Linked DNA regions of Solitalea canadensis DSM 3403. The protein of the gene in region 1 interacts with the protein of each later gene in a pairwise test. Links are inferred from orthologs where the notes say so. Each region holds a gene or a part of one and is shown on either strand. Other genes may lie near its edges. The genes, in order: ftsA and SOLCA_RS01725.

Region 1 (8,095 bases):
TACATGCTTACTGTCTTAAACTCTCCCTCACCAACTTTCAGATTGATCCAATCCAGCACCGAAGGTGTAATACCTCTGTAAAGAAAAATAATAGCTTAAAGCCGTAAAATTCCAAAATCTTTATTCGAGAATAATACAACTTTAAGCTATCACTTATAATTGAGAAATAACACGTAACCCTCAACCCATAATCAACTACTTCAAATCCAGCACCTGCGGTCTTTCTTTTAACATAGTGATAATTAATTCACCAAATAAGGTATTAGCCCAGGCAAACCACTTACGTGTAAATTTGGCAGGATCATCTTTATGGAAAGATTCATGCATAAAGCCGGTATCTCCATCAGTATCTCTTAATACCTTAATGCAATTTCTTATTTCCTCGTCACTTGAGCTTGTAAAGGCTCTCATAATGATACTCATCGGCCAGATATAATCTAAACCAACATGTGGTCCGCCAATGCCCTCAGCAGCCTTGCCTTTAAAGAAATAAGGATTATATTCAGACCATACCATATTCCGGGTATTGATATAGATGTTTTCATTCTTAGCACAACAGCCAAGATATGGGAGTGCTAATAAGCTAGGTACATTGGCATCATCCATACAAACGTAATTGCCAAACCCATCCACTTCAAAGGCATAGACCTTACCGTATTTCTGGTGATCAACAATTCCGTATTTATCAACTGCTGCTTCAACTTCATTAGCAAGGTTGGTGCATTTAGTAGCCATAGCTTCATCCTTGTACACCTCTTTCATTATCTCTGCAAGTTGACGTAAGGATACAATAGCGAATAAATTAGAGGGGATTAAGTAAGGATAAATTGTTGCATCATCCGAAGGACGGAAAATAGAAACAATTAATCCCACAGGCTTAATTGGAGCCCCATAACCAGCTCCGGCAACTGTATCACTCTGCCATCCGGTAACGCGCTGAAACTTGTAAGGTCCTCTTTCCGTTTTTCGCTGTTGCGCAATCATGGTGTGATAAACAAGTTCCATCGCCTTTTTCCATTCATCACCAAAAACAGCGACGTCACCGGTTGATTTCCAATAACCGTAAGCTAAACGAATAGGATAACAAATTGAATCAAGTTCATACTTACGTTCGTGCAACTCAGGTTTCATTTCCGTAAGATCTTTTTCCCATTCACTGCCCTTCGGGCCATCATTAAATGCATTTGCATAAGGATCTATCAAGATACACTTCGCCTGTCGGTTAATTACTCCAGCCAGTAAAGACTGAAGCTTCTTGTCATTTTTTGCTAAAGGAACATACGGCCACACTTGTGCAGATGAGTCTCGTAACCACATGGCATCAATATCACCTGTAATTACAAAAGTATCGGGCTTACCATCAATTGTTTTATGATAAACAGTAGTATCTAACGTATTAGGGAAACAATTTTCAAAGAGCCAGGCAAGTTTCTGGTCTTTAAGTTTTGAGGTTACCTCTTTAATCTTAGCTTCTACAGCTGGGCTTGTAAAATGTCTTTTAGCCAGCTCAGGCCTTTTAGAGGTGTAAACAGTAGGAATAAAAGAAAATGCATTATTTGCGCCTAATCCAATTCCGGCAAGTGCTAATCCACTTGTTTTTATGAAGTCTCGTCGGTTGGTCATGAATGTAAATATAAATCAACCTAAAATAAGGTGTATTTTGTTAAATCCATAACGAAATTAAAATGAATTTGAAACTTTTTAAATAAAATAAAAAGATATTTCCAAAAATTATAACTGAAAGATTATTAGGAGATTATCAATAAAGAAAGCCGAAATATTAATTTATGTTACCATAAATTAATATTCCGGCTTTCGATCATAGAGTAAGATGTGTATTTGTTTGCTTTCCTGATCCAAAGATAATGAGTAAGCAAAAGCCAACATAGCGTATAACTACGCATTTGTAAAAAAACAAGGCCAACCGTAATGGTTAGCCTTATACCGATTTCATAAAAGAAGCTTTTAAGGGCTTCAACTTATGGATTCTTATTTTTCTTTGTTTTTTAAATCTGTTACTTCTTTACGAATTTCAGAAGCCAGGTTTTTTAGGTCTTGCATACCTTTACGAACACGAGTTCCAGCAGCATTGTTACCTTTGTTGTAGAATTTCTCAGCATCTTCTTCTAATGATGCTAACAATTGTTTGAACTGATTGTATTTTTCCATGGTTAAAATTTTGTCTAACAAGTATAGAAAACAATTAGCGCATACTAAAGTATTTTCTTAAAAATTATCGGTCTATTTCTGCAATATAGTGCTTTTGAGCTGATTCAAGTTGTAAAAAAAGCCCTCGTTTCCGAAGGCTTATAGTAAAAATGAAAAAATTCAGGCACGTATTAAACGGCAGATTTTGTTAGAGGTCGAGAGCAGATTTGAACTACTGTATAGCGTCTTGCGGACACTTGCCTAACCACTCGGCCACCCGACCATTTGGAACTGTTTTAATCAAATAGTAAGCCAATTTTATGATTTGAGACATAGTATTTGATCTTTAAGTAAATTATTAACGGTTTTAAACTCTAAATTGTTTGTTCTTACAAATTATAAAAATTATAAACTATTGGTTTTGAACAGCTTTAATTTAAATCTACCATTAAGCAATATTTGTCTTTTAATAACACTTTTCTGTATATGATTCGCATAAGTGTGTCGAAATAACAGTACAAAAAACTCCTCATTGCTATACATTAAAGAATACAAAAAATCCCGTTCGGGGTAAAACCAGAACGGGATTCCTTATTATCATCAAATTATAAATTAGCGTGGAGCCGCAAACTCTTCTGTTTCTTTGTATTGACCTTCTGCTAATTTTTCTTTCACTTCACTAAATGCCGTTAATGTACGTTTTACATCCTCAAGACTATGAGCAGCTGTAGGAATTAAACGTAACATTAAAACACCTTTAGGAATTACCGGATACGTAACAATTGAACAGAAAATGCTGTAATTCTCACGTAAATCAACAATCAGGTTAGTTGCTTCAGTTAACGAACCATGCATAAATACTGGAGTAACCGGTGTGTTGGTTTTACCAATATCGAAACCTAATTCTTTTAAACCACCTTGCAAAGCATTAACAATTTCCCAAAGTTTAGCTTTTAATTGAGGATTTGTTTTTAGCAACTCTAAACGTTTACGTAAACCTACAATCATTGGCATAGGGATCGATTTTGCAAATGTTTGAGAACGCATATTGTAACGCAAAAACTCTACAACTTGTTCAGTACTTGCTACAAAACCACCAATACCTGCCATTGATTTAGCAAAAGTACCAAAGTACACATCGATGCCTTCAATACAGTTTTGCTCCTCATGAGTACCTGCACCGGTTTTACCCATTGTTCCAAAACCATGGGCATCGTCAACTAGTAAACGGAAGTTATATTTTTCTTTTAGTGCAACGATATCTTTTAAGTTACCTTGTACACCTGACATACCAAATACACCTTCGGTAATTACTAAAATAGCACCAGGAGTACCTTCAACTAATTTTTCTGCACGTTGTAATTGTTTCTCAAGGCTATCCATATCGTTATGCGTATATACATAACGTTTACCTTGGTGTAAACGAACTCCGTCGATGATACAAGCATGAGCCTCAGCATCATACACAATAACATCATGGCGATCAACTAATGTATCGATGATAGATACCATTCCTTGATAACCAAAGTTTAATAAGAATGCATCTTCAAAACCAACGAATTCGGCAAGCTCTTTTTCTAAAGCTTCATGATTATTTGAGTTACCCGACATCATACGAGCACCCATAGGAAGAGCTAAACCATATTCTGCTGCACCTTCTGCGTCTGCCTTACGTACTTCAGGGTGGTTTGCCAAGCCTAAATAGTTATTTAAACTCCATACTAAATGTTCCTTACCACGAAACATCATATGTGGGCCTATTTCACCTTCCAATTTAGGGAAAGCAAAATATCCGTGAGCCCATTTAGAATGCTGTCCAATAGGACCTCTCTTCTCCTTAATCTTCTCGAAAATATCCAATGCCTTAAATTTTAGTGTTTTAAAATCTTTGAAAGTCTGCAAAAATAAAAGTTAATTGCAGATTTATCAACAGGGTTATTTAATAATGGTTTGATTATTATTTCTTTACTTCTAGTAAATATGGCTGCGAAAGTTATAAAAAAATCCCGGTAATGCCGGGATTTTTTTATAACTTTCTACGATACCTAATCTACATTATCGTGCAGGAATGAGTTATTAGGGCGTATTTCTGTTCCATCATTGTCGTCCGACAAGGTAAAACGAGAAATATGTTGTTCCGACGAATGAGGCGTTTCCTTAAGCTTCATATTCTTACGAACATAAGCAGGCACACTCTCTAACTCATTCAACCCCCCATTACTATTCAAACGAATGCTCAGATTTTTGAGTTTCATAATACGTTCTCTCGAAATCTGAAGATTTCTTCTCATAATTTCTTCCTCCGACAGATTTTCGTCCTCCGGAACGTTTACTACTGAAACTGGAGTTTCTGGCTCTGCAATAGGCAAAGGTTCTTCCTGAGCTCTTTTAGAAACACTAAACTCAAATGTATTCGATGACGAATTGCTTTCATCATTAGTTTCAACCCCAAACAAGTCAAACATCGACACCTGGCGAATGTTAGGAGCCTGTTGAGGCTGTACATTTACCTGTGGTTGTTGTTCAACCTTTTTAATTGAAGGCTCCAGTGACTTATTTTTCATCACATTCACCTGCATCATATCTTGTTCAGGCTCTGTTTCCTCATGCAAGCTGATCACTTTTCGCTCAGGCTCTTGCGGAACTGGAGGCGTATCAACCACTTTTGCAGTGGCTTGAGCCGAATAACGTTCAGCTTTGGTATTAAAACCAGTAGCGATTAGCGTTACAGAAATAGCATCGCCCAATGAATCGTCGTTACAGTTACCCCAGATAATATCTGCTGTAGAACCTGCTTTTGACTGAATATAATCCGTTATTTCAGTTACCTCATCCATTAATACCTCATTTGTACCTGAAGTGATATTTAACAGAATATAGCGAGCTCCTTCTATTTCGTTATCATTCAATAACGGAGATGCCATAGCTCCTTCCACCGCTTTACGTGCACGATTTTCACCTTCAGCTGCAAAAGAACCCATGATAGCCACACCGCTATCTTTCATTACTGTTTTAACATCTTCAAAATCTACGTTAATATATCCCGGAACGGTGATAATTTCCGCAATACCTTTTGAAGCTGTAGTCAATACATTATCGGCTTCTGCAAAAGCATTTGACAGTTGCAGATTCCCACACATTTGACGCACTTTTTCGTTAGAGATAACCAAAAGTGTATCAACGCTCCTTTTAAACTCTTCTAATCCTAAATCGGCCTGAGCCATACGGCGCGGACCTTCAAACTTAAACGGTGTAGTTACGATACCAACAGTTAGAATTCCCATTTCCTTTGCCGCTTTGGCAATGATAGGGCTTGCTCCTGTTCCTGTACCTCCGCCCATTCCGGCAGTGATGAACACCATTTTTGTATTTGACCCCAGCATCTCACGGATCTGATCCACATTTTCAATTGCTGAGTTACGACCAACTTCAGGAATTGAGCCGGCACCACGACCTTCAGTTAAACTGGAACCCAGTTGAACCTTGTTAGGAATCGGACTTAATTCCAGCGCCTGGGCGTCGGTATTACAGATAATGAAGTCAACTCCTTTAATACCTTGACGGTACATGTGATTGACTGCGTTTCCACCTCCACCTCCAACACCAATTACCTTGATAATTGATGATTTTTCTTTGTACATTTCGAATTCCATTATCGTGATGTTTAAGCGTCGTAAATTTTTGAATTCAATTTCGCAATGTAATATTAGCTATTTCAATGCCCTTTTTTAAGCTCAGAACAGTTGAATGTGGAAAAACCCAGCCATTGTTGATAACTATTAACACTTTTTCCACCATTACCGTCGTATAAATATGTTTGTTTATTGAAATACTTATCGTTCGTTGTTCTATTTTAAGTAATCCTTGTCGTCAATATCCTCACGGATGAAATCTTTGATCGGATCAATGAATTTTTTAAGCCATTGTTTGCGATCTGCCTGTGGTTGGTGCACTTGTTTATCGGCAGAAACCACATTATCATTCTTCATCCTGTCTTCTTCTAAAGCCTGAAGTCCTTTTATAACCAAACCTATACCTGTTGCATACATCGGACTAACCACTTCCGTTTGGTTTGACTTCGCAATGTGTTCATTCGGATAACCGATACGAGCATCCAATCCGGTAACATATTCCACCAATTGAGGCAAATGTTTCAACTGTGCTCCACCTCCGGTTAATACAATACCTGCGATAAGTTTTTTCTCGTATCCTGAACATTGTATCTCATAATATATGTGCTCAATAATCTCCTCCATACGCGCCTGAATAATGTAAGCAAGATTTCTTACTGATACTTCTTTAGGCTGACGTCCTTTCACCGGACTTGGTATTGAGATGATTTCATTTTCTGCGTTTTCGTCTGCCAGCGTTGATCCGAAGCGAGTTTTAAGTACTTCTGCTTGTGCTTTAAGGATTGCTAAACCTTCAACAATATCATCGGTAACGATATTACCTCCTAACGGAATAACTGCCGTATGACGTATTAAACCACGATAGAAAATAGCTACGTCGGTAGTTCCGCCCCCAATATCCACTAACACTACTCCTGCTTCTTTTTCCTCTGGACTCAATACAGCTTCTGCTGACGCCAACGGCTCAAGAATGATATCATCGTAACCTAAGCTGGCTTTTGTTGCGCACTTAATGATATTTTGAACAGAAGTAACCTGACCGGTAATGATATGAAAGTTAGCTTCCATACGTACACCCGACATACCTACCGGATCTAAAATACCTGGCTCGTTATCAATCACGTATTCCTGAGGCAACACATGGATGATTTTTTCACCCGGATTCATTGCCAGTTTATGCATGTCAGAAATTAGCTTATCCACATCGGCATGGCTAATTTCATCTGTTGTATTGCTACGGGTTAGCATACCTCTGTGCTGATGGCTTTTAATATGCTGACCTGCAATACCAATATTTACTACATTAATTTCAACGTTTGATTTTAATTCTGCTATTTCCACCGCCTCACGAATACCACGTACAGTTTTCTCGATATTGGTAACAGTTCCACGGCTTACACCGGGAGAATCGGCTTTACCCATTCCCAACACCTCTATCTTTCCATGTTCAGTTCTGCGTCCAACAATTACGCAGATCTTTGTAGTACCAATGTCTAATCCAACAACTATGTCTGAGTTCTCCATAACTAATTTATTCTTGTGCTGTCTGTTTTTAATGTATCGGTTGATGTGACTTGCTTTCTTATCAAACTATCTCTGATCCCAATTACCTGGTTCTGGTATTTTATATTGATAATCTTGTATTCATTCCACCCCATTCTAGGTAATGCCTTTTTGTAAAACACCATTAGGTTGTTCATACGTTGCTCCAACCCTTCTGTATTTCCTAACAGGATACGATGATCTCCAACACGAGGTACCAACTCCAAATCTTCATTATCGTTTACATATACCTGCTCAATTTGTGCACTCCAAAACTCATTTTTTTCATTTGTGGTAAACTGAGCTAATTCAAATATTTGTTTTGCTGTAGCTGTTTTTAACGTATCGTTATAAGCAGGCAGCTCATCTATAAACCCGTTCGCAACCATTACCCGCGGCGAGAAATTCAGTGACAATGGCATTTTTCGCCCTTTTTTATCAATATAAAAGCTTTGATAGTTCTTATTGATGATCCGCACGATCGGCTCACGTTGCTGAACATTGATTCTTACTATTCCATCCAGGTCTATAAATATATCTGCACGTTCAACAAATGGATTCATTCGCACTACCTTCTCAATTTCCTCTACCGGAATTTCATCCAACGGGCGTGAAACAAATTGAGGCAACACTTTATTCATGAGTGTAAGAATATCTCCTTTTTCAACCAAAAAGTTTTTGCCCTCAATATTGATCTTAACTCCCTTACAGACCATCTTATCCTGACGATTGGAAACAAAACTCAAAAGAACCATCACTCCCACCAGACTGAT
Region 2 (8,030 bases), 2.8 Mb from region 1 along the record:
AATACGTTATGGAAAACATAATTTACACCTGTTACTAACACAATAGCCATAATTGTACTTCCGATCACCAATGTGTAAGTACGTCTTATTCTACGATCTCTCCACAATAAGAAAATCGCAATCGCAATTAATGCTACGATTATATAGGTTTGAGGTATTAGTAATGATAAAATGAATAGAATAACTGAAACGAATCCGAATACCAGATAAAAAGGAGGGAGTCCTTCTCTATATAATACTAAGAAAAATGAAGTAAATACAATGGCCGAACCAGCGTCGGGCTGTAATAAAATTAAAACAACGGGAGTGAAAATAAGGGCAAAACACTTTAATTGATCACCAAAATCAGTCAGTTTAAGGTTGGTAGTTCCCATGTAACGCGACAGGGCAAGACAAGTGGCCACTTTCGCAAATTCTGCAGGTTGTAGCCTAAAACTTCCTATTTCAAACCAGGCTCGGTTACCACCAACAAGTTTACCCACAAAAAGCACCGCAATAAGCAATATTAAGGTGACTCCATAAAAAGCATAGGCAGAAAAATTGAAAAACTTTGAGTCAATCAATAAAATGGCCGTAATAATAATTCCTGCAGTTAATATCCATATGAGCTGTTTTCCGTAATTACGGCTCATGTCAAATATGCTGGCGTGATCAGCGTCAAAAACGGCAGCATAAATATTTAACCACCCGATTACCACCAAACAAAAGTAAAGGATAATCGTAACCCAATCTACGTTATAAAAAGGACTGGTTTGCTGTTTTTGGTTCATTTAGCGGTTTGCTTTATCTTGTTGTATGCTTGTTGTTGTTTTCTCTTCTTTTCTTGGTTGCGCTGTACCTTCAGTTTTAGGTTGCACGGTCGACTTGCCATTTTTAGCACCCTTCGTTACTTTGCTGCCTTCTTTTGGCTTTACGTTACCAGCTGCAGTAAATACATCTCCTGGCAATAAGCTAGCATTCAAAATACGATCAGAATAGTACTTCGGACGAGTTATTGAGTCGCGAAGGTATTTTTCTATCATCAGACTGGCAATTGGAGCTGCCCATGTAGCACCATATCCTGCATTTTCTACTACAACAGCAATGGCAATCTTAGGGTTTTCTTTAGGGGCAAAACCCATAAAGATGGAGTGGTCTTTTCCGTGAGGGTTTTGAGCCGTACCTGTTTTACCGCAAATAGGAATATCAGGAATAAATGCGATCCGAGCAGTACCTGCTGAAACTACTTTTTCCATACCATTTACTACTACTGGAAAATACCTCGATTCCACACCAACGGATACTTTTTCCGAAAACTCAGGTCGAATATATTTTTTCTCTCCAATAGCTTTAACAAGATGCGGACGATAATAATAACCACGGTTTGCAATGGCCGCCATTACATTTGCCATTTGTAGTGGAGTAATACCTAACTCACCTTGTCCGATCGAAAGTGAGATAATATTGGAAGACTTCCAGTGATTACTTCCATACATTTTGTCATACAACGCATGAGTTGGTAATAGTCCTTTTACTTCATTTGGTAAGTCAACATCTGTTTTTTTACCAATACCCCACTCATAAATATGTTCTCTCCAGATATTGTAACCTTCTTCAGGTGAATGTCCGGGATTATCATCTACCATTGTTTTGAATGCCCAACCATAATAAGCATTACAAGAATGCTGGATAGATTCCTCCATATTTAACGGAGGGTGAACGTGTGTACATCTTAATACTCTGTTTCCGTATCGGTAACCACCTCCACAAGGGAAACGTCTGTCCGGAGAAATCAAACCTAGTTGTTGAGCAATTAATGCTTGTACAGGTTTGAAAATTGATCCCGGAGGATATTGAGCTTGTAATGGACGGATAAATAATGGTTTCAACGGATCTTTTAACAACTTCATGTAGTTGTTGCCGCGCACACGTCCGACTAACAGGTTAGGATCATAGCTTGGTCCGCTAACAAATGCAAGAATTTCTCCGGTAGAGGGTTCAATAGCTACTACACTACCCATTTTATTCTTCATCAGTTCTTCGCCAAATTTTTGCAATTGAGCATCTAACGAAGTGATCATTTTATCACCCGGAACAGCGGCAGTATCATATTTTCCTTCATCAAAACTTCCTTGTTCACGGTTAAATACGTCTACCATTACACGCTTAATACCACGTTGTCCGCGTAATAGCTTTTCATAAGATCGTTCAATACCACTGATGCCAATATAGTCGCCCTGACGGTAATCTCCTTTTGAAAGTTCAATGATCTTATCATTTACCTCTCCAATATAACCTAAAACATGGGCAGCAATTGGATTGGGGTATTTTCTTAACGTTCGGTTCTGAACAAAAAAGCCAGGAAATTGAAATAAATGTTCCTGTAAACGAGCATATGTCTCTGATGAAAGCTGTTTTTCTAACTCTGAAGCTTTTACAGGCGAAAACTCTCTTGCTTTTGCCAGTTTTTCTGTAAATCGCTCTTGTTCAACTTCAATTAGTTTACAAAGTAAAGCTGTATCAAAAGGCTTAACGCTTTTGGGAACTACCATCAGGTCATAAACAGGTTCGTTCTGAACAAGAATATTATCCTTACGGTCATAGATTACACCACGAGGAGGATAAACTACCAATCTTCTCAATACGTTATTATTAGCGAAATCTAGATAACGGTCGTCTATAATCTGGATGTAAAAAAGCCTTGCTATCAGCAATAAGATTGCTGTTAGAAATATAGTTTGAATGATGAACTTCCGTTGAAAAAAACTATTCATTACCGCGTTCTTCTACCGAATAAGTATTGACTAATTATGATTAAAATTAATGTATATACGGAACTAATCAATGCTTTATATGTAGCAGTGAAAAATTCACTAAGTCTGAAGTATTCGATATTCAATAAGAACACATGATGAATAACTACCAGAATTGCACTGTACGTAAAGAACCATTTAAAACCGTAGTTTTTAATGGTTGGTTCAGGTAAAAACTCACCTCCTTTAGGGATCATGACGGACAATAACCCGATGCGGCAAAAAGCCATTAACACACAAGCTGAAGTATGAAGCCCTAATGTGTTTGAGAATACATCAATTGAGAATCCTAAAACAAATGAAAGTACGTATACCCAGAATGTTGGTAAGTTTACCGGCAGCAACAATATAAATAAAACGTATAGATACGGTACTCCAATATTATAGAGCGATAAGTTTGTAAGAAAAAACACCTGGAAGATAACCAGGAATATGAATCGTAAAACGTTAACGGTAATAATTCTAATCATGGTTCAGGTTAGATTCGAGCTTTTGTCTTTCTTGAATAAATTTGTCTTGAACAACGTAAACATATTGTAAACGCTGAAAATCTGTAGAAAGCAATATCTCAATATTCAATAAGCTTTCTCCTGTTTGTTTAGGAGTATCAATTACTTTACCTAAAGAAACGTTCTCTGGGAATAATGAATAACCTGTTGTAACAACACGTTCTCCTTTTTTTACCACCACGTGATTTGGGATTTCTTTTAAGATGCCGATTCGCGGGTTGGTGCCTTCCCATACCAATGAACCAATTTCATTGGTTGAAGCCAATTTTACACTGATTTTACTGTCTTTATGCAGTAAAGACATAACTGTACAAAAATTATCAGAAACATCTTTAACAATTCCTACCACTCCCTGAGCACAGATAACACCCATTCCTGGTTTTATTCCGTGACGCGCTCCGCGGTTTAGCGTAAGGAAATTGTTTTGATAGCTTATGGTGTTATTTACTACTTTTGCCTCTATATAAGTATACTGTTGAATTTTCATTGAATCTTGTTTCAAGGTATCAATAACAGTTTTCTTCTTAATAGAGTCGTTATAAAAAACCGATGGTAACATATTACGAAGTTTGGCATTTTCAGCGGCAAGACTATCGTTTACGCGACCCAACTGCATATAGCTTTTTATGTCGTTAGATGTCGTGTAGAGATTACCAATAAGTTTATTGGATGAATTAATAAAGGAGGTTTTTTGGTAGTTGTTATTTTGAATAAGCAGGATGATTGCAATAGTTTCAAAAATAACAAACAGAAAAAATGCGTGAAAACGAAGAATGAATAGCCAAAGGTTACGCATCGGTTGGGTTTAATAAGTTGAAATGCCTGAAAAACCAAATGACAGATAAAGCAATTGTATTAAGTTATCTGTCATTCAAGTTTCTTCTATTTATTTTAAAGATTATGGCATCAGGAATCTAAAGTTCTCAATGTTTTTGAGTGCGATACCAGTACCGCGAACCACGGCGCGTAAAGGATCTTCAGCAACGTGTACAGGTAATTTGGTTTTAGCCGCAATACGTTTGTCTAATCCACGAAGTAAAGCACCACCACCTGTCAGATAGATACCTGTTTGGAAGATATCCGCTGAAAGTTCAGGAGGAGTGATCTCTAACGCTTTAAGAATCGCTTCTTCAATTTTTGAAATAGATTTATCTAAACAATGAGCAATTTCAGTATAAGAAACCATGATTTGCTTAGGAACACCCGTCATAAGGTCACGACCCTGAACAGCGAAATCAGCAGGTGGTTCTTGTAATTCAGCCAAAGCTGAACCAACTTCAATTTTAATTTTTTCAGCAGTACGATCACCGATTAAGATATTGTGCTGACGACGCATGTAGTTAACAATATCGGCATCAAAGTTATCACCCGCTACACGAATAGACTGGTCACAAACAATGCCACCCAATGCAATTACTGCGATCTCAGTAGTACCACCACCTATATCAATGATCATATTACCCATTGGTTCTTCAACATCGATACCGATACCGATTGCTGCAGCCATTGGCTCATGAATAAGGTACACTTCTTTTGCTCCGGCAATCTCAGCTGAGTCACGTACGGCACGTTTCTCCACTTCTGTAATGCCTGAAGGAATACAAATAACCATACGAAGAGATGGGAACAACCATCCTTTACCTCCATTGATCATTTTGATAAAACCACGAATCATGTGTTCTGCTGCATCAAAGTCTGCAATAACACCATCTTTTAGTGGCCTTACGGTTTTAATATTTTCGTGTGTCTTACCATCCATCTGCATTGCCTGGCGGCCAATCGCAATCATTTTTCCCGATTTACGGTCAAGTGCTACGATTGATGGTTCATCCACTACTACTTTATCGTTATGAATGATCAGGGTATTGGCTGTACCTAGATCAATCGCGATTTCCTGGGTGAAAAAGTTAAACAGTCCCATTCGGTTTGTTGCTCAGTTGTTATATTAATTCTTACTTACTTAATTAGCTTTTACGAGATACCCCGCCATTCTTATATTAACTCGTTGTTAAATATAAAAATTAATGTTTAAAGTGACGTACTCCTGTAAATACCATCGCAACATTGTTGTTGTTACAATACTCAACAGAATCCTTGTCTTTAATAGATCCGCCTGGTTGTAAAACAGCTGTAATGCCAGCTTTGTGAGCAATTTCAACACAATCAGGGAATGGGAAAAATGCATCAGAAGCCATAACAGACCCTTTAAGGTCAAAACCGAAAGTTTCGGCTTTTAATATTGCTTGCTTTAATGCATCTACACGTGAAGTTTGTCCTACACCACTCGCTAGCAATACATCACCTTTAACTAACACAATTGTGTTAGATTTAGTATGTTTTACCAATTTATTAGCAAAAAACAGATCTTTAAGCTCTGCTTCTGTAGGTGCCTTGGTGGTAACTGTTTGCATCTGAGCAGGACCTTCCATTGAAAGATCTTTATCTTGCTCAATTACACCGTTCAATAATGTTTTAAATTGTTTAGCTGATAATTCAACCGCTTTCTGACGTAAGATGATACGGTTTTTCTTTTCGGTTAATATAGCAACCGCATCATTATCATAATCAGGTGCAATTAATACTTCAAAGAATAATTTGCTGATTTCGGTTGCCGTTGCAGCGTCAACTTTACGGTTGGTAATTAAAACACCACCAAATGCTGAAACCGGATCACATGCCAATGCTGCATCCCATGCATCTTTTAAAATATCGCGGGAAGCTACACCACAGGCATTGTTATGTTTTAAAATAGCAAATGTAGGAGCATCGAATTCAGCGATTAACTGAACTGCTGCATCAACATCTACCAGGTTGTTATACGAAAGCTCTTTTCCGTTCAGTTTGTCAAATATTGCATCTAAGTCGCCATAAAATACGCCTTGTTGATGTGGATTTTCTCCATAACGTAAAACTGAGGAATTTTGAATACTTTGCTTAAATACATTCAATGGCTCTTCATTATTAAACCAATTGAAGATAGCAGTATCGTAATGTGATGAAACGTTAAAAGCACGTTTTGCTAATTCTTTGCGTTGCTCAATGCTAGAAACACCAACTTGTTCTTTTAAGATGTTTTCAACAAATCCGTAATCATTTTTAGATGCAACGATCATTACATCTTTATGATTTTTCGCTGCCGCACGGATTAATGAGATACCGCCAATGTCAATTTTTTCTATAATGTCTTGTTCAGAGGCTCCTGAAGCAAGCGTTTCTTCAAAAGGATACAGATCAACAATCACTAAATCAATTTCCGGAATTTGGTATTCCGCCAACTGCTGCTGATCAGATTCATTCGCTCTGCGAGCTAAAATACCACCAAAAATTTTAGGGTGTAAAGTTTTTACGCGACCGCCTAAAATTGAAGGGTAAGAGGTCATGTCTTCAACTGGTGTAACAGCTACACCAAGGTCACGAATAAAGGCTTCGGTACCACCGGTTGAATAAATGGTTACACCAAGACGATCTAATTCTTTAATGATCGGCTCTAAATTATCTTTGTAATAAACTGAAATTAAGGCGTTTTTAACTTTTAGGGGCTGGTTCATCTTTCAAAAATCAAGGCGCAAAATTAGAAAAAAATTCTGCTTTAATTAGCTGTTTTCTAATTATTTCGACATTTTTTTTAAGAGATTTTCAATCACTTTCGGATAGTAATGATGTTCGAGCTGTTGTCCTTTGTAGGCAATCATATCAATATCATCTCCGTTATCAATTTTGTATTTAGACTGGTGTATGATTTCTCCTTCATCAAAATGTTCATTTACAAAATGAATTGTAATGCCTGATTCTGCTTCTCCAGCTTCTAAAACAGCTTTGTGTACCTTCATTCCATACATCCCTTTACCACCAAATTTGGGTAAAATGGCAGGATGAATGTTGATAATTTTATTAGGATATGCTTCTATCAGGTTTGACGGAACTAACCATAAAAATCCAGCGAGTACCACAAGATCAATATTTAAGCTTTGAAGAAGTTTTACCACCTCATTGGTTTGATAAAACTCTTCACGGTCAAAAACATGCGTTGGAATTTCAAAGTTATCCGCGCGTTGCAGTACATAAGCGTCAGGACGGTTAGATAGTACAATTGATACTTCAATTTCCTGATTTTTATGGAAATATTCTATGATTTTTTGAGCATTTGATCCCGACCCAGAGGCAAAAATGGCAATTCTCTTCACTTTAATCTTTCGTTGTAAATATTAATGAAATTTGATTGTAATAATACAAATTTTGTTCAAGACTGTAGGTTTAAAATATCAATCATCGAATTTTTTTTGAACGATTTAATTATATTGCTTTCAAAGAAAACCCCGTTTCAATTTTTATCGTGCAGGTGCTCTTTCTATATATAATTAATAGACAGTCATCGTTATAAGAAAAGCCAAACTCTGAAACAATTTAATTTCTCTTTGGTTACTGCATTGTAGTTTTATGAACTATTAATAAAAGGTTTGACATAATTTTGATCGGATAGTTATACATAATTTATTAGTCTCTCTATGAGGATAGTATTCATAAAAACATTTTACGGTAATACCATTAAATACGTTTTGGTGAGTTTGTTATGCCTTTTAGTAAATCATAATCTTTTGGCGCAGGAAAGACCCAAAATTGGACTTACCCTAAGTGGAGGGGGAGCCAAGGGTTTGGCTCATATAGGTATTCTGCAAGCTATTGATAGTGTAGGTCTAAAGATTGATTACATCAGCGGTACAAGTATGGG

Evidence for each region.
Region 2: the proteins of ftsA (region 1) and SOLCA_RS01725 interact in binary tests that used the Escherichia coli proteins (3 or more experiments, as listed by UniProt). The link is inferred for Solitalea canadensis DSM 3403 from one-to-one orthologs.

The regions. Positions count from the first base shown.
Region 1 is NC_017770.1:3,240,869-3,248,963, forward strand. Bases 5,151-8,008 are described here. They hold ftsA (cell division protein FtsA), read right to left. Parts: upstream 7,305-8,008; coding sequence 5,997-7,304; downstream 5,151-5,996. Other genes in these bases: ftsZ (cell division protein FtsZ), read right to left, coding at 5,151-5,801; SOLCA_RS13380 (cell division protein FtsQ/DivIB), read right to left, coding at 7,307-8,008. Outside these bases: SOLCA_RS13355 (glycoside hydrolase family 125 protein), read right to left, coding at 196-1,623; SOLCA_RS13360 (histone H1), read right to left, coding at 1,990-2,169; SOLCA_RS13365 (aminotransferase class I/II-fold pyridoxal phosphate-dependent enzyme), read right to left, coding at 2,761-4,008; more of ftsZ, read right to left, coding at 4,194-5,150; more of SOLCA_RS13380, read right to left, coding at 8,009-8,095. UniProt on the Escherichia coli protein: Essential cell division protein that assists in the assembly of the Z ring. May serve as the principal membrane anchor for the Z ring.
Region 2 is NC_017770.1:441,390-449,419, forward strand. Bases 3,212-6,004 are described here. They hold SOLCA_RS01725 (rod shape-determining protein), read right to left. Parts: upstream 5,223-6,004; coding sequence 4,200-5,222; downstream 3,212-4,199. Other genes in these bases: SOLCA_RS01715 (hypothetical protein), read right to left, coding at 3,212-3,262; mreC (rod shape-determining protein MreC), read right to left, coding at 3,255-4,097; purH (bifunctional phosphoribosylaminoimidazolecarboxamide formyltransferase/IMP cyclohydrolase), read right to left, coding at 5,323-6,004. Outside these bases: rod shape-determining protein RodA, read right to left, coding at 1-770; mrdA (penicillin-binding protein 2), read right to left, coding at 771-2,753; more of SOLCA_RS01715, read right to left, coding at 2,753-3,211; more of purH, read right to left, coding at 6,005-6,849; purN (phosphoribosylglycinamide formyltransferase), read right to left, coding at 6,910-7,485; SOLCA_RS01740 (patatin-like phospholipase family protein), read left to right, coding at 7,807-8,030. UniProt on the Escherichia coli protein: Forms membrane-associated dynamic filaments that are essential for cell shape determination. Acts by regulating cell wall synthesis and cell elongation, and thus cell shape.